Regions from separate parts of the Streptomyces sp. NPDC048479 genome, predicted to be linked through region 1. Evidence: riboswitches for the same ligand, from Rfam matches in the RefSeq annotation. Region 1 holds a riboswitch; the other holds the start of a gene.

What was found. A riboswitch is a leader RNA that binds a small molecule or an ion and turns the genes downstream of it on or off. The one in region 1 is predicted to bind cyclic di-AMP.
Positions count from the first base shown of each region.
Region 2: it holds a riboswitch for cyclic di-AMP, as region 1 does, so the genes downstream of both, AB0D12_RS08950 (NlpC/P60 family protein) here and AB0D12_RS28695 (M23 family metallopeptidase) in region 1, are expected to answer to the same signal.

Region 1 covers NZ_JBEZKA010000021.1:55,456-62,520, reverse strand. Annotated here, with positions in the region: gene AB0D12_RS28705 (pitrilysin family protein) at 1-1,056, shown strand, start outside; gene AB0D12_RS28700 (pitrilysin family protein) at 1,053-2,441, shown strand; cyclic di-AMP (ydaO/yuaA leader) riboswitch at 2,656-2,818, shown strand; gene AB0D12_RS28695 (M23 family metallopeptidase) at 2,831-3,601, shown strand; gene AB0D12_RS28690 (GntR family transcriptional regulator) at 3,814-4,491, shown strand; gene AB0D12_RS28685 (HPr family phosphocarrier protein) at 4,666-4,947, opposite strand; gene AB0D12_RS28680 (GNAT family N-acetyltransferase) at 5,109-7,065, shown strand, end outside.
Region 2 covers NZ_JBEZKA010000004.1:288,165-295,229, forward strand. Annotated here, with positions in the region: gene AB0D12_RS08940 (NlpC/P60 family protein) at 1-1,030, opposite strand, end outside; gene AB0D12_RS08945 (hypothetical protein) at 1,364-1,717, shown strand; gene AB0D12_RS08950 (NlpC/P60 family protein) at 1,865-3,049, opposite strand; cyclic di-AMP (ydaO/yuaA leader) riboswitch at 3,052-3,215, opposite strand; gene pcrA (DNA helicase PcrA) at 3,526-5,964, shown strand; gene AB0D12_RS08960 (M23 family metallopeptidase) at 6,041-7,065, opposite strand, start outside.

The DNA.
Region 1 (7,065 bases):
TTCGAGACGATGCCCACGCACCAACTGGAGCTCGCCCTGTGGCTGGAAGCCGACCGCATGGGCTCGCTGCTCGCGGCTCTCGACGACGAGTCGATGGAGAATCAGCGTGACGTCGTCAAGAACGAGCGCCGCCAGCGGTACGACAATGTCCCGTACGGCACGGCCTTCGAGCGGCTGACGGCTCTGGCCTACCCGGAGGGCCACCCGTACCACCACACGCCGATCGGCTCGATGGCCGATCTCGACGCCGCGACCCTCGAGGACGCGCGCACGTTCTTCCGTACGTACTACGCGCCGAACAACGCCGTGCTGTCGGTCGTCGGCGACATCGACCCGGAGCAGACGCTCGCCTGGATCGAGACGTACTTCGGCTCCATCCCGTCCCACGAGGGCAAGCAGCCGCCGCGCGACGGCTCCCTCCCGGAGATCACCGGCGAGCAGTTGCGCGAGGAGATCGTCGAGGAGGTCCCGGCCCGGGCGCTGATGGCCGCCTACCGCCTGCCGCACGACGGCACGCGCGAGAGCGACGCCGCCGACCTGGCGCTCACCGTCCTCGGCGGCGGTGAGTCCTCGCGGCTGCACAACCGCCTGGTGCGCCGTGACCAGACGGCCGTCGCGGCCGGCTTCGGTCTGCTGCGGCTGGCCGGCGCCCCTTCGCTGGGCTGGCTGGACGTCAAGACCTCCGGCGGTGTCGAGGTGCCGCAGATCGAGGCTGCGGTCGACGAGGAGCTGGCGCGGTTCGCCGCGGAGGGCCCCACGCCCGAGGAGATGGAGCGGGCGCAGGCCCAGTTGGAGCGCGAGTGGCTGGACCGGCTCGGCACTGTCGCCGGCCGCGCCGACGAACTGTGCCGGTACGCCGTGCTGTTCGGCGACCCGCAGCTGGCACTGACCGCCGTGCAGCGGGTGCTGGACGTCACCGCCGCAGAGGTACAGGCGGTCGCCAAGGCCCGGCTGCGCCCGGACAACAGGGCGGTGCTGGTCTACGAGCCCCTCTCCGCGGACAACGGCGACAGCGACAGCGACGAGAACGACGAGCGCGAAGGGGCGGACCAGTGAGCGACGCTGCCGTGACCATGGAGTTCCACCCGCAGCCGAAGGCCGGCGCCGCCCGCCCCTGGGCGTTCCCGGCCCCCGAGCGCGGCACGCTGGACAACGGCCTCACCGTGCTGCGCTGCCATCGCCCGGGCCAGCAGGTGGCGGCCGTCGAGATCTGCCTCGACGCCCCGCTGGACGCCGAGCCGGAGGGCCTCGACGGCGTTGCCACGATCATGGCGCGCGCTCTGTCGGAAGGCACCGACAAGCACACCGCCGAGGAGTTCGCCGCCGAGCTGGAGCGCTGCGGCGCCACCCTCGACGCGCACGCCGACCACCCGGGTCTCCGCGTCTCCCTGGAGGTCCCGGTCTCCCGGCTGCCGAAGGCGCTCGGCCTGCTCGCCGAGGCGCTGCGTGCGCCGGCCTTCGCCGACAACGAGGTGGAGCGGCTGGTACGCAACCGGCTGGACGAGATCCCGCACGAGACGGCCAACCCGGCCCGCCGTGCGGCCAAGGAGCTCTCCAAGGAGCTCTTCCCGGCCTCCCTGCGTATGTCGCGCCCCCGGCAGGGCGCGGAGGAGACGGTCGCCCGTATCGACTCCGCGGCCGTACGGGCCTTCTACGAGGCGCATGTCCGGCCCGCCACCGCCACCGCGGTGATCGTCGGCGACCTCACGGACATCGACCTGGACGCCGTGCTCGCCGACTCACTCGGCACCTGGAAGGGCGACAGCGCCGCGCCCCGTCCCAAACCGCCGATCACCGCCGACGACACCGGCCGTGTGGTCATCGTGGACCGTCCCGGCGCCGTCCAGACGCAGCTGCTGATCGGCCGCATCGGCCCGGACCGCCACGACCGCGTCTGGCCGGCCCAGGTGCTCGGGGCGTACTGCCTGGGTGGCACTCTCACCTCGCGCCTTGACCGCGTGCTGCGCGAGGAGAAGGGCTACACCTACGGGGTACGGGCCTTCGGCCAGGTGCTGCGCTCCGCTCCCGACGGGTCGGGCGCCGCGATGCTCGCCATCAGCGGCTCCGTGGACACCCCGAACACCGGACCGGCGCTGGACGACCTCTGGAAGGTGCTGCGTACGCTCGCGGCCGAGGGGCTGACCGACGCCGAGCGCGATGTCGCCGTGCAGAACCTGGTGGGTGTCGCCCCGCTGAAATTCGAGACGGCCGCCTCCGTCGCGGGCACGCTCGCCGACCAGGTCGAGCAGTTCCTCCCGGACGACTACCAGGCGCAGTTGTACGTGCGCCTGGCCGAGACCGGCACCGTCGAGGCGACGGCCGCGGCTGTCAGCGCCTTCCCGATGGACCGTCTTGTCACGGTGCTCGTCGGCGACGCCTCGCAGATCGAGGAGCCGGTCAAGGCGCTCGGCATCGGCGAAGTGACGGTTGTCACAGGCTGATTGGGGATATCCGGCAGACAACTCAAAACGGGCAAGCGGAACCCCGGCATCCCTTGGGATGCCGGGGTTCCGTCTTATGTCCGTTTTGTTGGAGAGGTTGCCTGTCTGCCCTGTGGCGTGCGCTACAAAAGGGCCTGTCTGTTTGGCGATTGAAAGACGGCCCGCCTAGCGTCGGTCCGGCTGTCCGCCAGTAGCCCGCCGCATCCGCGGCATCGGACAGTCATCGCCGAGTCCCCGTCTGGCGCGAGCCTGGGGAGCCGGGGACCCACTCAGTCCCTGGGGTGAATCGGGCGCCTTCGCACCTGCGGAGGGGCCTGTAGGAGACCTTCCTGCTCCGAACCCGTCAGCTAACCCGGTAGGCGAGAAGGAAGGAAAGGATCAGCCACTTCATGGCGTTCACCCGTGCCACCGGGAAGCACCGTGCCCCGAGCCGAATGACGCGCAAGAGGGCGAACATCGCCGGCGTCGCGGCTCTCGCCACCACCGGCGTCATCGGAACCCTCGCTTCCCCGGCACTCGCCGCCGAGAACGGCGCGACCACCGTCGAGGACACCGGCCTGACCCAGATCGTGGCCGCCGACTCCCTCGCCGAGCAGATCGCCGACCAGGCCGCCGCGCAGAAGCAGGAGGCCGCCGAGGCCGAGGCGAAGGCCGAGGCGAAGGCCGAGGCGAAGCGCAAGGCCGAGGCCCGCGCCAAGGAGGCCCGCCGGGCCAAGGAGCGCGCCGCCCGGGAGGCCGAGCGCAAGCGCCTCAACTCCTTCGTGGCGCCGATATCCCACTCGTACGTGTCCACGGGCTACAAGACCGGCGGCTCCATCTGGTCCTCCGGCAGCCACACCGGGATCGACTTCCACGCCGCGTCCGGCACCACCGTGCACGCGGTCGGCTCCGGCACCGTCGTCGAGGCCGGCTGGGGCGGCGCGTACGGCAACAACATTGTGATCAAGATGAACGACGGCTCGTACACGCAGTACGGTCACCTCTCGTCCATCAGCGTCTCGGTAGGCCAGTCGGTGACCCCGGGCGAGCAGATCGGCCACTCCGGCTCGACCGGCAACACCACTGGTCCGCACCTCCACTTCGAGGCCCGCACCAGCCCCGAGTACGGCTCCGACATGGACCCGGTCGCGTACCTGCGCGCGCACGGCGTCAACGTCTGATCCGACGACGGGGCCGATGCCCGGTCCCGCGTGCTTCCCGAAGGCCCCGGCTCACCGCCGGGGCCTTCGGCGTTTGCCGCCCCACCGGAGTTCTGGCCAAAAGATATCCATGGATTCCGGTCTCCCATCGGAAAATCCCGCCCACTGCAATAGAGTCACCGAACAGACGTCAATCGGCTGCGTTTCGCGCGGATTAAAGCGGAGGTTCGGTCATGCGCATTCCCGCGCACTCGGTATGCACGGCGATCCGCGACGACATCGTCTCCGGTGTATTCGAGCGCGGCAGCCGGCTCACCGAGGAGCAGCTGGCACGCCGCTACGGCGTCTCCCGGGTCCCGGTGCGCGAGGCCCTGCGCACGCTGGAGTCCGAGGGCTTCGTCACCACCCGCCGCCACGCCGGCGCCTGTGTCGCCGAGCCCACCGAGCAGGAGGCCGCCGACCTTCTGGAGATCCGGATGCTGCTGGAGCCCATGGGTGCGGCGCGCGCCGCCCAGCGCCGCACCGAGGCACATCTCAAGGTGCTGCGTGGCCTGGTCAGACTGGGGCAGGAGCGGGCCCGCCGTGGTCAGGGCGAGGATCTGCGTTCACTGGGTGGTTGGTTCCACGAGACGCTCGCCCAGGCCTCCGGCAGTCCGGGGCTGATCGCTCTGCTCACCCAGCTGCGGCACAAGATCGCCTGGATGTACGCCGTCGAGCAGCCCGCCAAGCCCGTCGAGTCCTGGATCGAGCACGGCGCGATCGTGGACGCGGTGGCGCGCGGCGACGCGGAACGGGCGCGGGCGCTGACGGCCGTGCACACCGAACGGGCTGCCGCCGCGCACCGGCTGCGCCGCCCCGAGCGGGTGAGGACTTCGCAACATGCCGTAAACATCGCAAGCGCCCGCCATTAACAGGTGCACCGTATACAAAGGGTAGATATTGGCGGGGCCTTTTTCTGCTGCCCGCATACAAAGCGCCGGGGCCGAAAGTCGCGTCCAGGAAAGCCGCGTCCAGAAATGACGAAGCCGCGATGTCCGAGAATTCGGGACACCGCGGCTTTGCCGTGGGTAATGGGCCTGATCGGCTCAGACGGTCTCGGGAAGCTCTTCGAGACCCTCGGCGACGAGCCGGGCGAGACGGTCCAGCGCGGCGTCGGAGTCCTCCGCCTCGGAAACGAGCACGATCTCCTCGCCGCCCTGCGCGCCCAGGCCGAGCACCGCGAGCATGGAGGCGGCGTTGACCGGGGTGCCGTCCGCCTTGGCGATCGTCACGGGGACGCCGGCGGCCGTGGCGGCACGGACGAAGATGGAAGCGGGGCGGGCGTGAAGGCCCTCGGCCCAGCCGACATTGACGCGGCGCTCAGCCATGGTGTTGCCCTTCGAGTCTCAGTGGTTGTCTAGACCAGTCTCTCATGTGGTTCTGCGTGCTCGCACCGGCCCCGGACCCGGGATCGGCCGCCGATCGGCCTTCTCAGACTGCCCCGCGGCAACCACCTCCGCGACCCGTGGCTGAGCCGTACGCTTTCCCCATGCAGACCTCGTCGGATCACGCCTACCCCGACCACTGGGAAGCAGACGTGGTGCTGCGCGACGGCGGCACCGCGCGCATCAGGCCCATCACCACCGAGGACGCCGACCGTCTGGTCAGCTTCTACGAGCAGGTCTCCGACGAGTCGAAGTACTACCGCTTCTTCGCGCCCTACCCCAGGCTCTCCGACAAGGACGTCCACCGCTTCACCCATCACGACTATGTGGACCGGGTGGGTCTCGCGGTCACGGTGGGCGGCGAGTTCATCGCCACCGTCCGCTACGACCGGATCAACGCAGAGGGCCGGCCCGCGAGCGCCCCCGCCGACGAGGCCGAGGTCGCCTTCCTCGTCCAGGACGCCCATCAGGGTCGCGGCGTGGCCTCCGCCCTCCTCGAGCACATCGCCGCGGTGGCACGCGAACGCGGCATCCGGCGCTTCGCAGCCGAGGTGCTGCCCGCCAACAATAAAATGATCAAGGTGTTCCGGGATGCCGGCTACACCCAGAAGCGCAGCTTCGAGGACGGCTCTGTCCATCTCACCCTCGACCTCGAACCGACCGAGGAGTCCCTCGCCGTCCAGCGCGGCCGCGAGCAGCGCGCCGAGGCCCGCTCCGTGCAGCGCCTCCTCGCGCCCGGTTCGGTCGCCGTCATCGGCACCGGCCGCGTGCCCGGCGGCGTGGGCCGCACCGCCCTGCGCAACCTCCTCAGTGCCGGATACACGGGACGTACCTACGCCGTGAACCGCGCCTTTCCCGAGGACCAGGCCGAGGTCGACGGCGTCCCGGCCCACCGCTCCGTGGGCGAGATCGGGGAGACCGTCGACCTGGCGGTCGTGGCCGTCCCGGCGGAGCGGGTGCCCGAAGTGGTCGCCGACTGCGGCGAGCACGGCGTCCGGGGGCTGGTCGTGCTGACCGCCGGTTACGCCGAGAGCGGGGCCGCAGGACGGGAGCGCCAGCGCGAACTGGTGCGGCAGGCCCGCTCGTACGGGATGCGCATCATCGGCCCGAACTCCTTCGGCATCATCAGCACCGCCGACACCGTCCGCCTCAATGCCTCGCTGGCCCCGGAGTCCCCGGCGCCCGGCCGCATCGGGTTGTTCACCCAGTCCGGCGCCATCGGCATAGCGCTGCTCGCCGGCCTGCACCGGCGCGGCGCCGGGCTGTCCTCCTTCATCTCGTCGGGCAACCGCGCGGATGTGTCCGGGAACGACTTTCTGCAGTACTGGTACGAGGACCCGGACACCGATGTGGTCCTGCTGTACCTCGAATCGATCGGCAACCCGCGCAAGTTCACGCGCCTGGCCCGGCGAACGGCGGCGGTGAAACCGGTGGTCGTGGTGAAGGGCGCCCGGCACAGCGGCAGCGCGCCGCCCGGACACGCGGTGCCGGTCACCCGGATCCCCGACACCACGGTCGGGGCGCTGTTCCGCCAGGCCGGCGTGATCCGCGTCGACACCGTCACCGAACTCGTCGACGTGGGCCTGTTGCTGGCCGGCCAGCCGCTGCCCGCAGGACCGCGTGTGGCGATCCTCGGCAACTCCGAGTCCCTCGGCCTCCTCACGTACGACGCCTGCCTCGCCGACGGCCTCCGTCCCCTCCGGCCGCGCGACCTCACGACGGCCGCCACGCCCGCGGACTTCCGTGCCGCCCTCGCCGAGGCCCTGGTGGACGACGCCTGCGACGCGGTGGTGGTGACGGCGATCCCGTGGGTAGGGGAGAACGGCGTCACGGAGTCGGGCGACGGCGAGGTCCTGGCAGCAGCGCTGCGCGACGCGGTCACCACGGCCCCGGCCAAACCGGTCGCGGTGGTCCATGTGGAGATCGGGGGTCTGGCGGAGGCGCTGGCGGCGGCGACGAGTACGCGTACGGTCCAGGCACACGCGACCGACGACGGGAACCCGGGCCCCGGCCACGAAGCGCCGCAGGCCGTCCGCACCCGACCGCCCGCCCCGAGCTCGT
Region 2 (7,065 bases), on a different contig from region 1:
TGGGCGCGATACGGACGGGGGCGCCGGGACGGGGCGCGTGGATCATCTGGCCGCCGCCGATGTAGAGGCCGACATGGGAGATGCCGGAGTAGAAGAACACCAGGTCGCCAGGGGCGAGTTGAGAGAGGGACACGCGTTCGCCGGTGTTGATCTGGGTGTAGGTGGTGCGGGGCAGTGAGACGCCGGCGGAGCGCCAGGCGGCCTGTGTGAGACCGGAGCAGTCGTACGAACCCGGGCCCGTCGCACCCCATACATAGGGCTTGCCGAGTGCTCCGTACGCGTACGCGACGGCATGCGCGGCACGGGAATTGGGGGCCCGGAGCGAGCCGCGCGGGACGGCGGAGCGGTCGGCGCGGGCATCCGCCGCTCCGCCCGTACCGCCGTAGGCGGAGTTGTACGCCGCGCGCTGCTCGGCGGTCATCCGGGTCAGCAGACGCTCGGCGGCGGCGAGCTTCTCCCGGACGGTGGACTTGTGCTTCGCCAACTCGGTCTGCCGGGCCTCCAGAGCTCTCATCCGCTCGTCGGCCCGCGCCTTCAACCGTGCGATCTCCACCAGTTGTTGGTGTACGCCGGTGATCGCGTCCGCGTGCCGCTCGCCGACCCGCTCGGCGAGCGCGGCGCGCTCCAGATACTGGTCGGGGTCGGAAGTGAGCGCGAGCTGCAGGCCGGGGTCGATACCGCCGGCGCGGTACTGGGCGGTGGCGATCGAACCGAGCGCGTTCCGTGAGGTGTTGAGCCGCTCGGTCCGGCGCCCGGCCTCGTCGCGCAGCGCGTCCAGTGACTCGCGCGCCCTGCCGGTCTGCTCCTTGGCCTCGTTGTACTTCTCGGTGGCGGCCTCCGCCTCCTGGTACAGCTTGTCGACCTTGGCCTTGATCTGTGCGGGGCTGAGGCGGGGCTCGGCGTGCCCGGCGCCTTCGAATGCGGTGGCGGTCGCTGCACCGGCGAGCGCGAGAGTGGCGGCGGTACGGGCGGCGGGCCCGGTGAGCGGATGCTGCTTCGGTTTCCGGTGCGCTGCCACGAGGGCGTCCACGTCCTTCCGTTCCCTGCCGGTCCGAGGCAGAGTCCGACGGCGGACCGCACAGGGGGAGCGGCCCGCCGCCGGATCTCTCGGCGGTGGTGACTGACGGCCGCCCGGGAGCTCGGCGGCGGTGGGGAGTCGGTCACCTGAGGGAGGACGCTAAACCTGGGGGTCACGGGAAAGAGGCGTAAGGACCGATGTTGGCCAAAGGTGGACATGAGGGTGCGCCTTGTGAGAGCCCTGCCCAGGGTGCCGGACCGCATTTCCGTACCGGAGTGACCGATGAGGCGAACGAGGCCCACCTGCCCGGAGAGCGGTGGTATGGGGGCGGTTAGGCTCCGCCTCATGGACGTACTCATCAATGTCTTCGTCGCCCTGCACATCATCGGCATCGCGTCGCTGCTCGGCGGCTTCCTCACTCAGATGAAGGCGATAGGCGTGGGAGAGGCACGCTTCATTCCGGCGATGCTGCACGGCGCGCTGACGATGCTGGTCACGGGCGTGGTGCTGGTGGGCCTGAACCAGGCGGACGACCAGGCGGTGAACAACCTCAAGATCGGCATCAAGCTGGCGGTGCTGATCGTGATCCTGGGCCTGGTGTATGTGAAGCGGGACGAGGAGAAGGTGGAGAAGGCGCTGTTCGGGGCGGTGGGCGGACTGACGGTGGCGAACATCTTCATCGCCACGCTCTGGACGTGAGAACGCCGCTCCCGATGTGAGAGCGGCGTTCTCCGTACGTGGCACGTCTTCCGTACGTGGTCCTCCGTACGTGGCCTTCCGTGCTGGGAACGCCCGGGCGCGGTCGGGTCCGGGCGTTCCACTTGTTCCGCTGTGCCGGTTGTTCCGCTATGCCGGACGCACGCTGCCGTAGATCGGCATGTAGTAGATCGACTCCTCGCGGACGTTCGCGCCGGGCTTGGGCGCGTGGATCATCTTGCCGTCGCCGATGTAGATGCCGACGTGGCTGATGTCGTCGTAGAAGAAGACCAGGTCGCCCGGGAGCAGATCCTTTGTCGCGATCCGCTTGCCGACCTTCACCTGGTCCCAGGTGGTGCGCGGCAGATCCACGCCGGCCGCCTTCCAGGCGGCCTGGGTCAGTCCCGAGCAGTCGTACGAGCTCGGGCCCGTGGCGCCCCAGACGTACGGCTTGCCCATCTGCGAGCGGGCGAACGAGAGGACCTTGTCGGCCTTGGCCGCGTACGCACCGTCGCTGGTGCCTGTGCCTGTGCCTGTACCCGTGCCGCTGTCGCCGCCCGGCTGCTGCGCCTGCTCCCGGCGCTTGCGCTCCGCCTCCGCGTCGGCGCGGGCCTTCGCTTCCTCCTTGGCCTTGGCCTCGGCCTTGCGGCGCGCCACTTCCTCCTTCTCGCGCTCGATCGCCGCGAGCCGCGCCTTCTCCTCGGCGGTCAGCTTCGACAGCAGCGAACGCGCCTCGCTCAGCTTCGCCTGGACTTCCTGCTTGCTGGTGCGCAGCGCCTTCTGGGAGTCCGTGAGCGACTCGAGGCTCTTCGTCGCCTCCGCGCGCTGCTTGGCGGCTGCGGCTCGCTGGGTCTCGTAGTCGTCGATGACAGTGCGCTGACGGTCGGTCATCCGGTCCATCAGCTGTGTCTGGTCGAAGTACGCCTGCGGGCTGTCCGCGAGCAGCAGGGCGGCGGTCGGGGTGACCGCGCCCGTGCGGTACTGCGCGGCCGCGTAGTTGCCGAGCGTGCGCCGGGACTCGTTCAGCTTGTCCGTGCGCTTCGCGGCATCGTCGAGCAGCTGGTCGACCTCGCGCCGCTTCTCATCGGTGGATTCCTTGGCCTTGTTGTACTTTTCGGTCGCGGTGCCGGCCTGCCGGTACAGATCGTCGACCTTCTTCTGCACCTCTTCGACGGAGGGCTTCGGCTCGGTGGGCGCGGCGTTGGCGCTCTGCGTGGACAGCAGGGTGACGGAGGCGAGGGCAGCCGTCGTGAACCCGACGGCGGGGGAGTTGGCGCGTAGTCCTGCCATTCCGGTACGGGTACGCGGTTTGCGATGCGACGCCAAGGCCGGCATCTCCTTCTTCCGTGGACCGCCTACCGGGTTAGCTGTCGGGTTCGGGCGGAACGGAAGGTCGCCCTACGGACCGAGGGGGAACGGTCCGATTCACCCCAGGTTGTGCATGGTGGGTCCCCGGTTCCGAACTCCCGTGAAGAGAGCTCGAATTCGGCGCAGGCCGCCCGATTCGGCGCGAGTCGCCAGGGGGGTACGGGCCGCCTGATCGAGCACGCTAGCCAACTCGTGTGGTTGCTGTGAAGGTTGATGTTCGATATGTCCGATACATTTTCGTGACCTTCCCGGCTGAGTGAGGAGTCGCTCACGGGCCGACGCCGCGCGACAGCGCAGCGGAGCGGCCTGATCGCGCAGCGTCGTCGGGCTCCTCGTCGGTCTCGTCGCCCGAGTCGCTGCCCGAGTCGTGCCGGAGCCGCTCTCGGAGTCGTATCGCAATGCGGCCGCGGGCTGTCAGTGCGGCGGCCTAGACTCGTAGAGCGATGAGCAGCCTCTTTGACGACAGCTTCCTGGCGGACCTCCAGCCCAGCGCGGAGCAGCACCCGCCACCGCCCGAGGACTCGGCCCCGGAGGAGATCCCGGACGATCTCTTCCAGGGCGCATTTGACGTGCCTCCGGCCCGGGACCCGTACTACCGCGACGGCGCCCCGCGTACCGTCGTGGACCCCGCCGCCCTGCTCGAGGGGCTGAACGAGCAGCAGCGTGCCGCCGTGGTGCACACCGGGTCGCCGCTGCTCATCGTGGCCGGCGCCGGGTCCGGCAAGACCCGGGTGCTGACCCACCGGATCGCGCATCTGCTGGGGACCCGCAGCGTGCACCCCGGCCAGATACTGGCGATCACCTTCACCAACAAGGCCGCCGGCGAGATGAAGGAGCGCGTCGAGCAGCTCGTCGGGCCGCGCGCCAACGCCATGTGGGTCATGACCTTCCACAGCGCGTGCGTCCGCATCCTGCGCCGGGAGTCCAAGAAGCTCGGCTTCACCTCGTCGTTCTCGATCTACGACGCCGCCGACTCCAAGCGACTGATGGCACTGGTCTGCCGCGATCTGGACCTCGACCCCAAGAAGTTCCCGCCGAAGTCCTTCAGCGCGAAGATCTCGAATCTGAAGAACGAGCTGATCGACGAGGAGACCTTCGCCGACCAGGCCGTCGACGGTTTCGAGAAGACGCTCGCCGAGGCCTACCGCATGTACCAGGCGAGGCTGCGCGAGGCCAATGCCCTGGACTTCGACGACATCATCATGACCACCGTCCACCTCCTCCAGGCGTTCCCGGACGTCGCCGAACACTACCAGCGGCGCTTCCGGCACGTCCTGGTGGACGAGTACCAGGACACCAACCACGCTCAGTACACGCTCGTACGCGAGCTGGTGGGGACGGGCCACGAGGACCTGCCGCCGGCCGAGCTCTGCGTGGTCGGCGACGCGGACCAGTCGATTTACGCCTTCCGCGGCGCGACCATCCGTAACATCCTCCAGTTCGAGGAGGACTACCCGGACGCGACGACGATCCTGCTCGAGCAGAACTACCGCTCGACGCAGACGATCCTCTCCGCCGCCAACGCCGTCATCGAGCGGAACGAAAGCCGCCGGCCCAAGAACCTCTGGACCAACGCCGGCGCCGGCGCGCAGATCACGGGCTATGTCGCGGACACCGAGCACGACGAGGCGCAGTTCGTTGCCGACGAGATCGACCGGCTGACGGACGCGGGCGACGCGAAGGCAGGCGACGTCGCCGTCTTCTACCGTACGAACGCCCAGTCCCGTGTCTTCGAAGAGATCTTCATCCGGGTCGGGCTGCCGTACAAGGTCGTCGGCGGAGTGCGCTTCTACGAGCGCAAGGAGGTCCGGGACGTCCTCGCGTATCTGCGAGTCCTCGCCAACCCCGAGGACAATGTCCCGCTGCGCCGGATCCTCAATGTCCCCAAGCGGGGTATCGGCGACCGCGCGGAGGCGATGATCGACGCGCTCGCGCTGCGCGAGAAGATCACTTTCCCGCAGGCGCTGCGCCGTGTGGACGAGGCGTACGGCATGGCGGCCCGCTCCGCCAACGCCGTGAAGCGCTTCAACGTGCTCATGGAGGAGCTGCGCACCGTCGTCGACTCGGGCGCGGGGCCGGCGGTGGTGCTGGAGGCCGTCCTCGAGCGGACCGGATATCTCGCCGAGCTGCAGGCGTCCACCGACCCGCAGGACGAGACCCGTATCGAGAACCTTCAGGAACTGGCCGCCGTGGCGCTCGAGTTCGAGCAGGAGCGCGGCGAGGAGGACGGTGCGGGCACGCTCGCCGAGTTCTTGGAGAAGGTGGCGCTCGTCGCCGACTCCGACCAGATCCCGGACGAGGACGCGGACGGATCCGGTGTCATCACGCTGATGACGCTGCACACCGCCAAGGGCCTGGAATTCCCTGTGGTGTTCCTGACCGGCATGGAGGACGGCGTCTTCCCGCATATGCGTGCCCTCGGTCAGGCGAAGGAGCTGGAGGAGGAGCGGCGGCTGGCGTACGTCGGCATCACGCGCGCCCGCGAGCGCCTCTATCTGACGCGGTCGTCGATGCGCAGTGCGTGGGGTCAGCCCTCGTACAACCCGCCGTCGCGGTTCCTGGAGGAGATCCCGGGCCGCCACCTGGAGTGGAAGCGGACGGGCCCGATGGCCGCGCCCGCCGGTCCGACGTCCGGCATCGCCTCGTCGCTGTCGTCGTCGCGCTCACGGTCGGGCGGCGGTGCTTCGGGGTTCGCCACGCGACGTACGAGCGACAAGCCGGTGATCGCGCTGGTCGTCGGCGACAGGGTCACGCACGACCAGTTCGGTCTGGGGACCGTGGTGGAGGTGACGGGGTCGGGGGCGGACGCACAGGCGACGATCGATTTCGGGGACAAGCCGAAGCGGCTGCTGCTGCGGTACGCGCCGGTCGAGAAGCTGTAGCGGGCTTCGTCGCTTCGTCGTTGCGTCGCTTCGGCGGGTCGTCGCTGCGGCGGGTTGTCGTTACGTCGCTTGGTCGTTACGTCGGGTCGAGGCCGTGGCTGCGAAGCCACGGCAGCGGGTCGATCGCCGAGCCGCCGCCTGGCCGGACCTCGAAGTGGAGGTGCGGTCCGGTGGAGTTGCCGGAGTTGCCCGAGTACGCGATGACGTCACCGGCCTTGATCGAACCGGAGCGGATCTTGGTGCTGCTGAGGTGGCAGTACCAGGTCTCGGTGCCGTCGGGCGCGGTCACGATGGCCATGTTGCCGTAGGCGCTGTTCCACTGCGTACGGACGGTCCCGTCGGTCGCGGCCATCACCTCGGTGCCGTACGACACCGGGAAGTCGATGCCGGTGTGCACGGACATCCAGTTGACGCCGGCCTGGCCGTAGTACGCGCTCAGGCCCTGCTGTTTCACCGGCAGTACGAACTTGGGGCGCATGGCCTCGCGGCGCTTGGCCTCTTCCTCGCGCTTTTTCTTCTCCGCCGCCTGGCGCGCCTTGAGGTCGAGGCGTTCCTGGGTGCGCGACGCGCGGTCGCCGAAGTCGCGGGCGTCGGCGCTGAGAGCGGCGAGCTGCGTGTCCATCTTGTTGTTGGCGGCGACGGTTTTGACGGAGGCCGGATCGGCGGCCGCCAGGTTGGTCGTGTCGTCCTTGGTGTTGCTGCCGCTTTCGGCGAGGCCACCGACGGAGGCGGCGGCGATACCGGCGACGCCCATCACACAGGCGGAGGGTACGGCGACGGTGAGGAGCGCCGAGCGCTTGGCGGGGGTACGGCGGCGGCCTCGGCTTCCGCCGGAACGGCGGACGGGGCGGGGTGTGACGGGGGTGACGGGGGTGAGGGCTGACGGCTCGAACTCGGCCTCGTGGTCGTGGTCGAGTTCCGAGTCGAGTTCGGAGTCGTGGTCGAGTTCGGCTGCGGGCCCGGCTTCGCTGTCGGACTCCGCCTCGAACTCGGTGTCGGTGTCGAAGTCCGGCTGAGGCTCCGGCTGGAAGTGGGCCTCGGTCTGGAAGTCCGGCTGGTGCTCGGTCGTGTACTCGGCCGGGTTCTCGTAGCCGGTCTCGT